One region of the Micromonospora sp. 067-2 genome, then DNA from elsewhere that is predicted to be linked to it. Evidence: riboswitches for the same ligand, from Rfam matches in the RefSeq annotation. Region 1 holds a riboswitch; the other holds the start of a gene.
What was found. Region 1 has a riboswitch for S-adenosylmethionine ahead of ACLJN9_RS27535 (aminotransferase class V-fold PLP-dependent enzyme). Riboswitches for the same ligand answer to the same signal wherever they lie in the genome.
Positions count from the first base shown of each region.

Region 2: another riboswitch for S-adenosylmethionine. It lies ahead of ACLJN9_RS19430 (hypothetical protein); the one in region 1 lies ahead of ACLJN9_RS27535 (aminotransferase class V-fold PLP-dependent enzyme).

Region 1 is NZ_JAJPWB010000012.1:210,459-217,538, reverse strand. It holds gene ACLJN9_RS27540 (FUSC family protein) at 1-151, shown strand, start outside; gene ACLJN9_RS27535 (aminotransferase class V-fold PLP-dependent enzyme) at 179-1,453, opposite strand; SAM riboswitch class IV at 1,500-1,620, opposite strand; gene ACLJN9_RS27530 (PrsW family intramembrane metalloprotease) at 1,644-3,107, shown strand; gene ACLJN9_RS27525 (hypothetical protein) at 3,177-3,344, opposite strand; gene ACLJN9_RS27520 (GroES family chaperonin) at 3,435-3,773, opposite strand; gene ACLJN9_RS27515 (AI-2E family transporter) at 3,880-5,247, shown strand; gene ACLJN9_RS27510 (ATP-dependent DNA helicase) at 5,268-7,080, opposite strand, start outside.
Region 2 is NZ_JAJPWB010000007.1:420,990-428,069, reverse strand. It holds gene ACLJN9_RS19450 (hypothetical protein) at 116-277, shown strand; gene ACLJN9_RS19445 (transposase family protein) at 511-1,458, shown strand; gene ACLJN9_RS19440 (GIY-YIG nuclease family protein) at 1,747-2,466, shown strand; gene ACLJN9_RS19435 (hypothetical protein) at 2,463-3,401, opposite strand; gene ACLJN9_RS19430 (hypothetical protein) at 3,574-4,176, opposite strand; SAM riboswitch class IV at 4,204-4,324, opposite strand; gene ACLJN9_RS19425 (protein kinase domain-containing protein) at 4,420-5,994, opposite strand; gene ACLJN9_RS19420 (type I restriction endonuclease subunit R) at 6,111-7,080, opposite strand, start outside.

The DNA.
Region 1 (7,080 bases):
GGCGAGTGACCTGCTGGTGGCCTCCGGGATCGAGCAGGAGGAGGCGAACCGATGGATCCGTACCGCCTTCGGGGAGCAGGAGCGGCCGGTCGGTGAACCGGTCGAAGCGGGCGAGGCGCCGAAGCCTCCCACCGCCCCGCCGGTCGGCTGAGCACGACGCGTCGCCCGCTGGCGCGGCCTAGCCCAGCGCGGCGAGCGCGGCCAGCAGCCGGTCCACCTGAGCGGCCGTGCTGCCCAGGCCGATGCTGGCCCGCAGCGCGGTGGGCGGCAGGTCCCGCCGGCCGGTACGCCCCGCCGCCTCGCTGAGCAGCCGCCGGGCCAGTGGGTGGGCACAGAACAGCCCGTCCCGTACGCCGATCCGGTGCTCGGCGGCCAGCCGGGTCGCCACCGCGGCGGAGTCCCACCCGGCGACCACGAACGAGACGATGCCGACCCGGGGCGCGTCCGGGCCGAACGTGTGCAGTTCCACCACGTGTGGCAGGGCGGCGATGCCGGCGCGCAGCCGGGCCAGCAACGCCTGCTCGCGGGCGGCCAACACGGTCCGGTCCGCGTCCGCCAGCGCGGTGCACACCGCGGCGAGCGCCACCGCGCCGACCAGGTTGGGGGTGCCGCCCTCGTGCCGTGCGGGGCCGGTCGCCCAGGTCACGTCGTGGGTGGCCGATCCGACACGGCTGGTGGCACCCCCACCGGCCAGGTACGGCGGGGCGGCGTCCAGCCAGTCGGCCCGGCCGATCAGGACGCCCGCGCCGAACGGCGCGTACAGCTTGTGCCCGGAGACGGCGAGGTAGTCCACGTCCAGCGCGAGCAGATCGACCGGGGCGTGTGGGGCGAGCTGCGCGGCGTCCAGGGCGATCCGTGCCCCGTGCCGGTGGGCCACGCGGGCCAGTTCGCTGACCGGCCACCGCTCGCCGGTCACATTGCTCGCCCCGGTCACGGCGACCAGCACGGGCAGCGCCGGGTTGCTGTCCCGGCGCAGCTCGGTGAGGGCGGCGGCGAGGGCGCGTACCGCCCCGCCGGGGTCGGCGGGCACCGGCAGCCGGACCGACCCGCGCGGCCAGGGCAGCAGGTTGGCGTGGTGCTCACCGGCGAAGGTGACCACGGTGGTGCCGGCGGGCAGCGCCCGGGCCAGCAGGTTGAGCGCGTCCGTCGTGTTGCGGGTGAAGATCACGTGGTCGTCGGCGCGGGCACCGAAGAAGTCACCGACCGTCTGCCGGGCCCGCTCGTAGGCCAGCGTGCAGTGCCGGGACAGCGCGCCCGCGCCGCGGTGCACGCTGGCGTACCAGGGCAGCAGCTCGGCCACCGCGTCGGCGGCGGCCCGCGCGCACGGCGCGCTGGCCGCGTAGTCCAGGTTGATCTCGCCGGGAACGCCGAGCACGTCGAGCGGCGCCGACCGGTCCGGCGCGGGTGCCGCGGCGGACCGGGTGGGAAGCGAGGGTACGAGGGTGACGGACACGCCGGAACCTCCGGGGTCAGGGACCCCGGGTCTGGTGTCGGGACGGGGTCCGCGCTTGCCCAGCACGCCGATCGGGCTGGGCCCGGTCATCACCCGGGGCACCCCACCGCGAACTCGACGAGGGTTGCCGGCCAGCAAGCCGGGGCTTGACGCTGGCGCTCGTGACCTCAGGGCAGCATAGCGGCTACCGATGCGACCGGACCAGCCGGCGGCGGATGGCTACGCTGACCGCATGGCCGACACCCCGCCCGGTGCACCCCCGACGTCGTCGCTGCCCGAGCCCGCGGCTGCGCCCGCCGGCGAGGCGCCCCGGATGCTGCTGCGCCGAGTGGGCTGGCGGCGGTTCGTGGTGCTGGCCGGGGTGGTGCTCTTCATCGCCGCGTGCGCGGTCTTCATGGTCTTCACGCTCGGCCAGTCGCTCGGTGTACGCGCGCTGCTGATCGGGGTGGTCGCCGCCATCCTCCCGGTGCCGGTGCTGGTCGCCTGCTTCCTCTGGCTGGACCGCTACGAGCCGGAGCCGCTGAAATACCTCATCTTCTGCTTCGCCTGGGGGGCGTTCGTCTCGACCGCGGCCGCGCTCACGGTGAACGAGTTCGCCGCCGCCCGGTTCGACGACTGGGGGCTGCCGGCCGCGCTCACCGGCGTGCTGGTGGCGCCGTTCATCGAGGAGCTGACGAAGGCCCTCGGCCCGATCCTGCTCCTGGTGTTCCGCCGCCGCGAGTGGTCCGGGATCACCGACGGCCTGGTCTACTGCGGGCTGTCCGCGGTCGGCTTCGCCATGGTGGAGAACATCCTCTACCTGGGCGGGTACGGCTACGCGAGCGGCGCCGACCGGTACGGCCCGGCGACCGGTACCCAGCAGGTCATCGCCATCTTCATCGTGCGGATCCTGCTGTTCGGGTTCGCCCATCCGCTCTTCACCTCGATGACCGGTGTGGGGTTGGGTGTCGCGGCACGGACGGCCGACCGCCGGGTCCGGGTGCTCGCCCCGATCGCGGGCCTCCTGCTGGCGATGATCCTGCACGGCACCTGGAACCTGCTGCCCACGCTCACCCAGGCCACCGGCGAGACGTTCATCATGTTGTACGGCTTCCTGGGGCTGATGGTGCCGGTCTTCTTCGCCACGGTGGGGCTGGCGGTGTGGCTGCGCGCGTGGGAGGGGCGGCTCACCGAGCGGACACTGCCGGACTACGTACGTGCCGGCTGGCTGAGCCCACCCGAGGTGGCCGCGCTGAGCAGCCTCGGCCGCCGGCACGCGGCCCGTAGCTGGGCTCGCCGGGTGGCCGGGGACGCCGGGGTGCGGGCGATGCGGGGGTACCAGTTCGCCGCCACCCGGCTGGCCCTGCTGCGCGACGGGACGCTGCGCGGCCTGGACAGCAAGCCCGCCGACCGGGAGCGGACGGCCCGTGAGGAGCGGGAGCTGCTGGAGGCGATCACCTCGTACCGGTCGTTCTTCGTCGGTCGGGACCCGCAGGCCCCGGTCGGGGTCTGGGACGGCAGTCGCTACCACCTGCGGTTTCCGGACGGTTCGCAGCGACCGGTGGCCGCGCCGGACGAGCCGGTGGTGCCGATCCCGGTGGTGCTGGGCCCGCCGCCGCCTCCGGTTGGTCACGCCCCGCCCGGCTGGTACGGCGCGCGGCCTCCGGCGCCCTGACCGCCCGGTCAGCCCTGACGCGGCGCGCGGCTCAGGTCGTGACGCGCGGCTCAGGTCGTGACGCGCGGCTCAGGTCATCAGGGTGGTGAGGAAGTCACCGAGGCCCTGGGCCATCGCGACCAGCGCGGCCCCGACGCCCTTGAACAGCTGCGCGGCACCGTCCGGCCGGAACGCCATGAAGTAGATCAGGAACGCGACGCTGCCCCAGGTCAGCAGCTTCTTCACGAATACCGGCATCGTCCCTCCCCAGGGCCACGGTCGCCGGATGGCTTCCCGTCGTGGGGCACGACAAACGGCGCGCGGAGGGGCCGGGTGGCCGGGGAGTTCTCAGAGGTAGAGGCCGGTGGGGTCGTTCTCGATGCGCTCGGCGGCCACGGCGTGCACGTCCCGCTCCCGCAGGAGCACGTACCCGCGGCCGTGCAACTCGACCTCGGAGCGCTCGTCCGGGTCGAAGAGCACCCGGTCTCCGGAGACGATGGCGCGGACGTTCGGCCCCACCCCGACGGCCGTGGCCCAGGCCAGGCGCTTGCCGACGGCGGCGGTGGCCGGGATGACGATGCCGGCGGTGGAGCGGCGCTCGCCCTCGCTGCCCTCCATCCGCACCAGCACACGGTCGTGCAGCAGACGAATCGGGAGGCCGGCGTCGAGATCCTGGTCGGCGGTCACGCCGCAGACGCTACCGTGTCGTCGGCGGCAGGCCGCCGGTGGTTACGCGCGGGGTGTTCGGGGCAATGTACGGCGGAAACTGCTCCACGGTGTCGACAACGGACGTATGCTGTCCGACCTGTCGTCGTGGGCGGGCCGATTCTTCTGCCAGGAGGTGCGCTTGAGCCGCTTCGAGCGGGTACGCGGACGACTGCGCCGCGCCTACCAGTCAGGACGGGAGTCGGTACGCGCCGACCGGAGCGGGTCGGGCGACGACCTGTCGGGTGACTTCCCGGAGCCAGCGCGGGTGGCCTCGCCCGCCGCACCGGGGCCGGCCGCGTCGCCGACGGCCACGGTCGTCGGCGCCGAACCCCCGACGGACCTGCACAGCTCGACGTCCAGCCGGGACGACGCCAACGTCCCGCACGGGCTGCGGATCGCCGCCGCCTGGTGCTGGCGACTGATCGTGATCGGCGTGGTGGCCTGGGCGCTGCTCCGGATCGTCGGCACGATCAGCATCGTGATCATTCCTCTGGCCATCGCGCTGCTGCTCTCGGCGCTGCTGGCGCCGGCGGTGGGTTGGTTGCTGCGGGCTCGACTGCCCCGGTCGCTGGCGACCGCGGTGGTGCTGGTCGGCGGTCTGGTGGCGGTCATCGGCACGTTGACCCTGGTGGTCAACGAGTTCATCCGCGGGGTGCCGGAGCTGAGCGAGAAGTCGTCCGAGGGTGTCCGGCAGATCCAGAACTGGCTGAAGACGGGTCCGCTGCACCTCTCCGACACGCAGCTCGACCGCTACATCGACGAGGCGCAGAACTGGATCAACGGCAACACCTCGAAGTTCACCAGCGGCGCCCTGAGCACCGCTGCCACGCTGGCCGAGGTGCTGACCGGCACGCTGCTGGTGCTCTTCGCCACGTTCTTCTTCCTGCGCGACGGCAGCCGGATCTGGCGCTTCCTGGTGCGGTTGCTGCCGGTGGCCGCCCGGTGGAAGGTCGACGACGCCGGCCGCGCCTCCTGGCAGACGCTGGGCGCCTATGTTCGGGCGACCGTACTGGTCGCCTTCATCGACGCGGTCGGCATCGGCATCTTCCTCGTCATCTTCGACATTCCGTTCGCGTTCCCGTTGGCAGCGCTGGTCTTCCTCGGCGCGTTCATCCCGATCGTCGGCGCGGCGCTCTCCGGCGGCGTGGCGGTGCTGGTGGCGCTGGTCGACAGCGGCCCGGTCACCGCACTGATCATCCTCGGCGTGGTGATCGGTGTGCAGCAGGTCGAGGGCCACCTGCTCCAGCCGCTGATCATGGGCAGGGCGGTGGCTCTGCACCCGCTCGCGGTGATCATCGGTATCGCCGCCGGGGTGGTGCTCGCCGGGATCACCGGCGCACTGGTCTCCGTGCCGCTGATCGCGGTGCTGAACACCGCTGTCCGGCGGCTGTCCGCCCGAACGGTCCCGGATACTCCTCCCGACGCCGTGGTCGTCGCCGCCCAGGCTCCCTGAAAGCCTGGGCGCGGCAGGCGTCAGGAGGTGGCGAGGCGTTCCAGGGCGCCGCGGGCCACCTCGGGACGGGTGGTGTACCAGAACGGCGGCAGGGAGCGACGGAGGAAGGGCCCGTAGCCACGGGCGGTCTCCAACCGGGAGTCGAGCACCGCGACCACCCCGCGATCGCCGGTGGCGCGGATCAGCCGGCCCACTCCCTGCGCCAGCCGGACCGCCGCGATCGGCACGCTGACCGCGGCGAAGCCGGAGCCGCCGCCCGCGTCGACGGCGGCGGCGCGGGCCGCCGCCAGCGGCTCGTCCGGCCGGGGGAAGGGCAGCCGATCGATGACCACGAGCTGGCAGGCCTCGCCCGGCACGTCCACCCCCTGCCAGAGCGACATCACCCCGAACAGGCAGCTGGAACGCTCCTCGCGGAAGCGGCGGACCAGCAGCGGCAGCGCCTCCTCACCCTGCAACAGCACGGGCAGGTCGGTCCGGGCGCGCAGCAGCTCCGCCGCCTGCTGCGCGGCCCGCCGGGAGGAGAAGAGCCCGAGAGTACGCCCACCGAGCGCCTCGACCAGAGCGAGCAGCTCCTCCCCGGCCGCCTCGGGAAGCCCGGAGACGCTGGGCCGGGGCAGGTGCGCGGCGACGTACAGGATGCCCTGCCGGGCGTAGTCGAACGGCGACCCCACGTCCAGCGACCGCCAGCCCGGACCTTCGGTCGCCGGGACGGTGGCACCCGGGCTCGGGTCGGCCAACCGGCGGCCCGGCGTCTCGGCGGCCGGGCGGCCCGGGCCGGTACGCGCCGCCAGCGCGGCGGCGGCCGGGGACGCCGGGACCGGCGGCGCGTCCAGCCCGAGGCCGCGGGCCACCGTGTCGAAACGGCCACCGAGCGCCAGGGTGGCCGAGGTGGCGACCACGGTGCGCTCGTCGTACAGGTGGGTGGCGAGGGTGCCGGCCACCGACAGCGGCGCGACCACCAGTGCCCGACGGCTGCCGCTGTCGTTCTTCTCCACCCAGGCCACGTCGTGGTCGGCCTCCTCCAGCAGCCGCTGCGCGGTCGTGGAGAGCTCGTCCAGCGCAGCCTTGGCCTGCTGCTTGCGGACCGGGTCGGGGTCGTCGGACTTGACGTCGCCGATCGCGTCCAGTGCGGCGCGGGTGGCGGCGTCGAGCAGCGTGCACGCCTCGCGCAACGGCGTCGGTAGCCCGGCGGTGATCCGCCCGGCCGGTGCCTCGGCCAGCCCGACCGCGAGGGCGTCGCCGGCCGCGGTGAGCGCCTCGGCGGTCTCCGGCCGCAGCAGCGTCCGGGCCCGCCGGGTGGACCGGTCGATCAGATCCGGGACCAGCTCGGCCTGCGCCGCCGAGGAGACCCGGTCGGCGAGTTCGTGCGCCTCGTCCACGATGAGCAGCTTGTGCGGCGGCACGATGTGCCGCTCTGCCAGCATGTCGACCGCGAGCAGGCTGTGGTTGGTGACCACGATGTCCGCCTCGCGGGCGCGGGCGCGCGACGCCTCGGCGAAGCACTCCGCCCCGAACGGGCAGCGGGACGCCCCGACACACTCGCGGGACGGCATCGACACCAACCGCCAGGCCTGGTCGTCGACCCCCGGGTCCAGTTCGTCCCGGTCGCCGGTGGCGGTCCGTTCGGCCCAGTCGCGCAACCGCTCGATCTGCTTGCCCAACCGGCCGGCCTCGCCGAGCCACTTCGTCCCGCCGCCGGGGCGGGCGGCCGGGGCGTCGAAGAGGGTGTCCTCCGGCTCGTCCTCGGTGGAGTTGTCCAGTCGCGCCAGGCAGAGGTAGTGGTGGCGGCCCTTGAGCACCGCGAAGGTGGGCCGGCGCCCCAGCAGCGGCTCG
Region 2 (7,080 bases), on a different contig from region 1:
GTCAGAGCACAAGGATTCCGCCCAGTCGGAGCGGAACCTCTGTCATTGGTCCATGGATGGCGGAGCTGGGTCTTCTTGTCTCCAGCTCGGTCACCGAAGCATGTAGGAGATCGTCGTGGAGATCGAAACCTTTCAGTCGAGCCTGTCGCCGCGGACTCGCATTGCCGTCGCCGGCGTACTTGTGGCCGGAGCTGTCATCGTCCTTCTATCTTCCAACTCGGAGCATCGGGCGGACATGATTAAGGCGATGGTCGAGCTGATCCACACCGGCCGGTAGACAGCCGGCACACCCGCTCGATCCGGACTTCAGACATCGAGCGGGTGTGCCGTCCACCCAGAACGACCCTCCCGCTGTTCTAGGGGAATGGTCGGAGATGGCTGTCTCGTCAGATGGCAGGCGGGTTCGCTCTATCCCCTTTCGCCACGTTCAGCTCGCTAACGACCTCGTGCACGGTTGCGAGTCCTTGAGTATTGATGGTCGTTATTCGTCTCATGTGGGGTGCTGCGATCATGACGAACCGGCGGTTGACGGGCCTGTCCCGCTCAGTGATTGAGGGCCTGGTCAGCGAGGTAGGGCCGCGGTGGCGGGCACAGCACCATGACCGTCTCGCCGCGCGAACACGCCATCGCCGGATCGGAGCAGGCGCCAAGCACCGGTTCGGGTTCGTTGATCGGCTGCTGGCCACGCTGGTTCATCTACGCCACGGGCTGACCCACGACGTTGTCGCCGCCTGGTTTGGTGTCAACCGCTCGACAATCAGCCGCAGCATCGCCGAGATCCGGCCGCTGCTGGCCGAGCGCGGCTGCCTGGTGCGCGACGGCGCCCGGCTCCGGACCCTCTCCGACGTGGTGGCCTACCTTGGGCACCACCCGCAGGCGTTGATGGACGCCACCGAAGTCCGCGTGCGTCGGCCGATCGCGGGTCGAGCAGGTCGAGACCGGTTCGTGTCCGGCAAGGCCCGACTCAACACCATCAAAGCCCTGGTGGTCTGCGATCCGCTCGGTCGGCTGCTGTTCTGCGGCGAGACACGTCCCGGTTCGATGCATGATCTCACCCAGGCCCGCACCGCTGGCTTGGTCGACCTTCTCCTGAACGCACCCCTGGGCGTGCAGATCCTCGCCGATGCCGGCTACCAGGGCCTCGGAGCCGACACCGCAGGTGCGGTCATCACCCCCATGCCCAAGCCACTCAAACGCCAGACCTCCCTGCCGCCGAGCGTCATCGCCGCCCACGAGGCGTCCCGCAAACGGCACTCGTCCCAGCGCATCCGCGTCGAGCACGTCATCGGACACCTCAAGAACTGGCGGATCCTCGGCCGCTACCACGGCCGCCGCGAGTCCTTCGACACCACCACGCGCGCCATCGCTGGACTCCTGTCCGACCACCAACACATCGACCGCACCGAACACAACCCAAAACGAGTCCGTGCTCTACCCGCCGCACCCCACATCCGATGAGACGGCCCTGCTACCGCCAACCATGCACGAGGTCGTTAGGAACCGGCCGAACAAGCTAGGGGTCACCGGCGATGATTCAACGCTTCGCCTGTTCTAACGTCCCTGCCCGACGCCAGCACTTCAACGTCTGGTGCTACTCCACGAACTCCTCGCTGGACGATCGCCTCCAGCCGGCTCGGCGGCCAGTGAGCCATGTTGGATACTCTTCCCGCTCATTACGGCCGCTGCTGAGGTGGCCGGGATCGCCGCATCCGACGGCGCATGAAGCTACGGGAGGAGGAGGCGGTCGTGGCATCTCCAGTTCGAGACCATCGCGTGCAGGTCGCGCAGAAGTGGGGCTTCGGGATGGCCCCCGTCAAGCCCGACATCGAGCAGAAACGACGGCAGTCGGTAGCGGCCGTGCTGAGCTACCTGCAGAACGACTCGATTGAGTCCAGCACGTCACTGCTGGAGGCCCTGTCGGAAGTCAAGGGGCTCTACTCGCGCTGTCACAAGCAGGACCAGTGGGACTGGTTCACCGTGTGGCAACAGCTGGGCCGCCCCGGACGTAAGCGCCGCCTACAAGTTGGTGACGCGCTCAGTCGCCTACGCACCGCGATCAGGGATGGCGACGATGCCACAGCTGCGAAGCAGCTCACGCTCCTGACTGACGCGGACGTGCAGGTCCAACTGGCCGGACTCGTCGGGGAACAGCCGCGTGAAACACGAGGAGCTGGCTACATCTACGTGCTGTCGACTCGCGAGCAGCCTCGGATGCTGAAGATCGGCTACACCGAGCGGACCGTCGAGGAGCGGGTGAGGGAGATCAACCGGGCGACAGGCGTCGTTATCCCGTATGGCGTGCGCGCTTTGTGGGTGGTCGCGGATGCTCCGTCGGTAGAGGCCGAGCTGCACGATCGATTGGCGCCCTACCGGGTGCGCAAGGATCGCGAGTTCTTCGACCTCGACTTCCGCGACGCGTCCGCCCTCATTCAGGGCTACATAGATGGTCTCCGACGCGAGGACTAACGTGGTCGCCCGTGGAGCAGCTGATGGAAGGCGACACGCTCTTCCTTCAGGTCGACGGGCCGGCCCGCCAACTCAGCCAGGAGTTCGGTTAGGCGCCAGGTCGTCAGGTGTGCGTAGCGGGCGTTGTAAACGCCGACAGCTTTGATGGCGAACTCGTCAGGGAAGTCCAGCAGTACGTAGCCGAGTAGCTGCATGATGGTCGGCGCTTCCAATGATGACCGCCGCGTCCCGTCGCGGCGCTTGCTGCCGAGGCCCGTCTTGAGTTCGAGCAGCAAACCGGCGGCGATCAGGTCGGCGTCGGCATTCATCAGCGATGACCCGGCGAAGGTCGGCCCGAGGGCCCAAGCGCCATGCCGCGCCGACAGGGACGGCAGGAGGCTCCGCTCGGCGAAGGCGCGCAATGCCTGGAGCTCGTTGAGGGCCGCGGGTGGGGCGAGCTCGAGTAGCTTCTCGGCGGTGATGGACCTTGGGACCAGGGCCATCAACGGGGATCCAGGTGTGGGACCGACCCGGTACAGGTCGGTGAGGAGAGCCAGCGCCCAGCAGGCCCGGGCAACGAGTTGATGATCGGCTTCGCTGCCTGCGGCCGGTCCGGTGAACCGGAAGGCCCCCACGCTGTCGCCGCTTTCGGAGTAATTCAGCGTGCGCGCCAGTTCGTGGACCGCGTGCCGTAGTGGGGGAGTGCGCGCGCCGAGCAGTGCCAAGCGCAGGTCCGGCCTGGGATGCACCATGAAGCGCACCATCCAGTCGAAGGCCGAGCCGATGGTGCCAGGGTTCGCCTGACTCCCCGGCACGACAAGGGAGCGCATGGATTTCCGATACCGTGCCTGCAGGTCCTGCCAGCGGCCGAACCGCTCCTGAATGAACAACCTCGCTGGCGAGGCTCTGTTGCTCAACGCCACGGTCAGCGCCGGCCAACCACTGATGATGGTCATGCTTCGACCACCAGGCGCCGACGTCGCTGCCCGCCACCGTCCATCATGGCCGGATGCTATCGAATGCCGCGGCAATTGAGCTGCCCGTCATCACCGGACCGTCGATGGACGATGACCAGCGCGGCCGCTGTTGGCGATTCGGGTACCTATCAGCAGCCGGCTGGACTGGCGGTCAACGCGCGGTGGACAGGAATTCGGTCTGGGCCTGCCGGAGGCTGCTGAGGTCGTTGGGCACGGGCATGACGCCGTAGCGGTCGAAAGCGTCGACGCTTGCTCCAAGCGAGGGCGGCGACTGCCGCTGCCACTCGGCCAGCGGCAGGCTCGAAGCAATCACGCGTAGTGGCTCGGCGAGCCGGGCGAACTCCACCTGCTGCCACTCGCGCAGCTCGTTACAACGCCGTGCGGAGGCCACCAGCGAGGCAGCGACCTCGATGGTCGTGGCCGTCTGCCGCTGGGCCACGTCGCCGTTCATGAGCGAGTGCCGGCCCAGCGGCAGTGCGGCGCAGTGGCCGTACCGTTCGCCGACCACCTGCGAGACGTGTCGGCAGGTCTCGCAGGCCAGCCACGACCACCGGGTTTGGGTGGTCACCGTGTCCCGGACGCACAACACACACAGGTCGAGGTCACCGGGAATGTCCTGGCGCTGCCACTGCTGCTCCCACTCCGGCGTACGGGGCTGGCAGCGGCACCGCTGCTTGCGCCGGGCACCGTCGCGGAGGTGCCCGCAGGTCAGGCAGACCGCGAAAGCAGTCAGGTCCAGTTCTTCGAATGGCACGGTGAACTCGCTCTCCGGTGCCCGAGGCACCCGCTCTTGCCGTACCGCAGCTTGCGGTCGGCCTGGTCTTCCCCCGGAGGCACCGTGCGCGGGTGGCGCGGTTGCCGGGTCAGCAAGCCGGGAGGCTTGACGCTGACCACTCTTGACGCCCAGGAAGCATAGAGATCACCGATGTCGGGAGCAACTCCGGGCAACACGCGGAAAGACCTGAGCAAACGGCGCGGCGGGGCGGTGGCGGAACTATCAGTCGGCGCCGAGTCGGAGCCGGGCAAGCAGGTCGGCGACTTCCTGGGTCAGCTCATGGTCTGGGCCGTAGACGACGCAAAGGTCGTCGTGCAGCGGTTGCAGCTCGTCCGCGGCCTCGGCGGCCTTGTCTTCGGAGATCAGCAGTATGCCGATGTTGCGGCGCAGGTCGAGAGCCGTGGGGGAGACATCGCCGGAGGCGGCGCGTACGTGCGTCAGCACCTGCCGGAACTGGCGCAGGGCTGTGGTGGCCTGGCCGAGTTCCGCCCGGCAGTGGGCTGCCTGCCGGAGGCATTCCAACGCGTCCTCGCTGGTGGGGCCGGCGGTGCGGGCGTACGCGGCGGCGAGGGCGTCGAACTCCGGCAGCGCGCGCCGGAAGTCCCCGCCGATGATGAGAATGGCGGCTCGCCGTGAACGCAGTCCCAGCACGCGGGGACTTTCAGCGCCGAGCGCCGCGCTGGCGGGGCCGATCACGCCCTCGAGCACTTCGGCGGCTTGGGCGAAGCGCTCGTCGTCCAGCAGCTCATCGGATTGCGAGACGGCAGCCTTGATCGCGTCTCGAACCCCGGTCTGGAGAATCGCCGCCGGATCGGCGGCCGACGTCTCACTGCGCGGCGCCGGGACCACGGGGGCGGGCGCGGGCCGGCGACGGGGGGCGTTGGGTCGGCGGTACACCAGCGTCGGGTCGGGCATCGCGCTGCTCGCGTGCTCGGAGGCGGGCGGTGCCGATCCAGGTAGCGGTAGGAAGGGCAGCAGGCGCTCGTAGACGTCGTAGGCGTCCGTCGGCCGGTCCTCGGGGGCCTTGGCCAGCAGATCGAGGACCAACTCCTCGATCGCTGCGGGCACGTCGTGGCGGAGCGTCCGTAGAGGTGGTGGCGGCTCGGTGACGTGCTGGTGCCATAGTTCGAAGTCGCTGCCGCCAGCGAAGACCCGCTGCCCGGCGAGGAGTTCGTGCAGGACGCAGCCCAGGGCGTACAGGTCGCTCTGCGGCGTGATCTGTGCGTTCTGGATCTGCTCGGGCGGCATGTAGTGGTGGGTGCCGAGGGCGCTGCCGGTTGCGGTGAGGCGGGTGACGTCGGTGCGCAGGATGGCGGCGATGCCGAAGTCGAGGAGCTTGATCGCCCCATCCGCGGTGACCAGGACGTTGTCGGGTTTGAGGTCGCGGTGCACGACGGGGATGGCGTGGGCGTGGGAGAGGACGGTGCAGATCTGCGCGGCGATAGCGGCTGCCCAGGTAACCGGCAGCGGGTGCTGTGGGTCGATGAAGGCCCGCAGGGCGGTGCCGCGAACGAACTCCATCACCAGGTAGAGCCGGTCGTATGAGCGGTCGAGGACCGCGTCGTACACCTGGGGCACGCCGTGGTGTTGGATGCGTGCGGTGACGCGGGCCTCCCGGCGGAATCGCTTGGCGAACTCTTCCGCCTGCTGCGGGGTTTGCACGGCCTCGACGCGGATGAGTTTGATGGCGACCTCACGGTCGAGGACGCTGTCGTAGCCGCGCCAGACGTGCCCCATGCCGCCGGAGCCGATCTCCTCGACCCGCTCGTATCGACCGGCGATCGGCTCTGTCCGCACGTTGCCCCCACCCCCGCGACTGTCCCAGCCAGATGGTCAGTGTTGCGGTCGAACCGATCATCGTCCAGGGTTGCCGCCGCGGCGTGTCACGTTGGCGCCGCGGCGGCATCGGCCAGTCAGGCCGCCTCGTCGTCGACGACCCCCTCCTGCCGGCGGATCAGCCGCCAGGCGGCGCTGCGGGCGCTGCGGTTGAGCGAGCTGCGGAAGTCGGGCTCCGGACCGAAGTAGCGGCGACCGAGGTCGGCGGCGGTCTCGAAGTGGTCCATCATCTTTTCCTCGAACACCGGCCCGAAGACGTGGCCGAAGTTCTCCTCGTCGTTGGCGACAGCGGCCTGGCGGACCTTCGGGTCGGCCATCGCCTCGTTCAACGGCTTGACCACATCATCGTCAGTGAAGCTGGTGCCGAACCGCTCGTTGAACCGGTCGACCAGCTCGGAGAGCAGGGATTTCTCCGGCTCCTTCGCCCCGCCGGAGCCGTCGCCGAAGCCCTTCATCTCAGCGGCGCCCTCCGGGTTGAGGCTGACGTCGTGCTCGCCGGTCTTCTCCACCCGCAGGTGGCTGAGGTCGACCTCGCCGACGTCGACGCCCCCGTCGCCCCGTCGACCCAGCCGGTTGAGCAGGTGCCGGCCGTAGAGGTAGAGCCGTTCCAGCTCCGAGTCGGCGTACGGGACGATCTGAGCAAGGAAGCCGTACTTGCGGACGTAGTCGGTGAGGTCGCCGCGGAACGTTTCAGCGGCCTCCCAGTCCGACTCGTCCTCGCGGTTGAGCAGCACGTCGAAGCGGTCGACGGCGGGCTGGAGGTGCCGGTAGAGCTCAGCGTGCAACTTCTCCCACTTCGCCGCGTTACCGGCGGCCTGCTCCTCAGCCGCCAGGTACGCCTCCACGAACTCCTGCATTTCCGCCTCGACCAGCAGCTGCGCGGACATCACCCGGCTCTGCGCCGTGTAAAGCAGGTTGGGGTCGGAGGGGAGGGTCTCGGCCTCTTCGAAGTAGGGCCGGAATGCTTCCTTGATCTCCTCGGCGTCGTTGACGAAGTCCAGCACCGCCAGGTCGCCCTGGCTCTTGCGGTCGGCGGTGCGGTTGAGC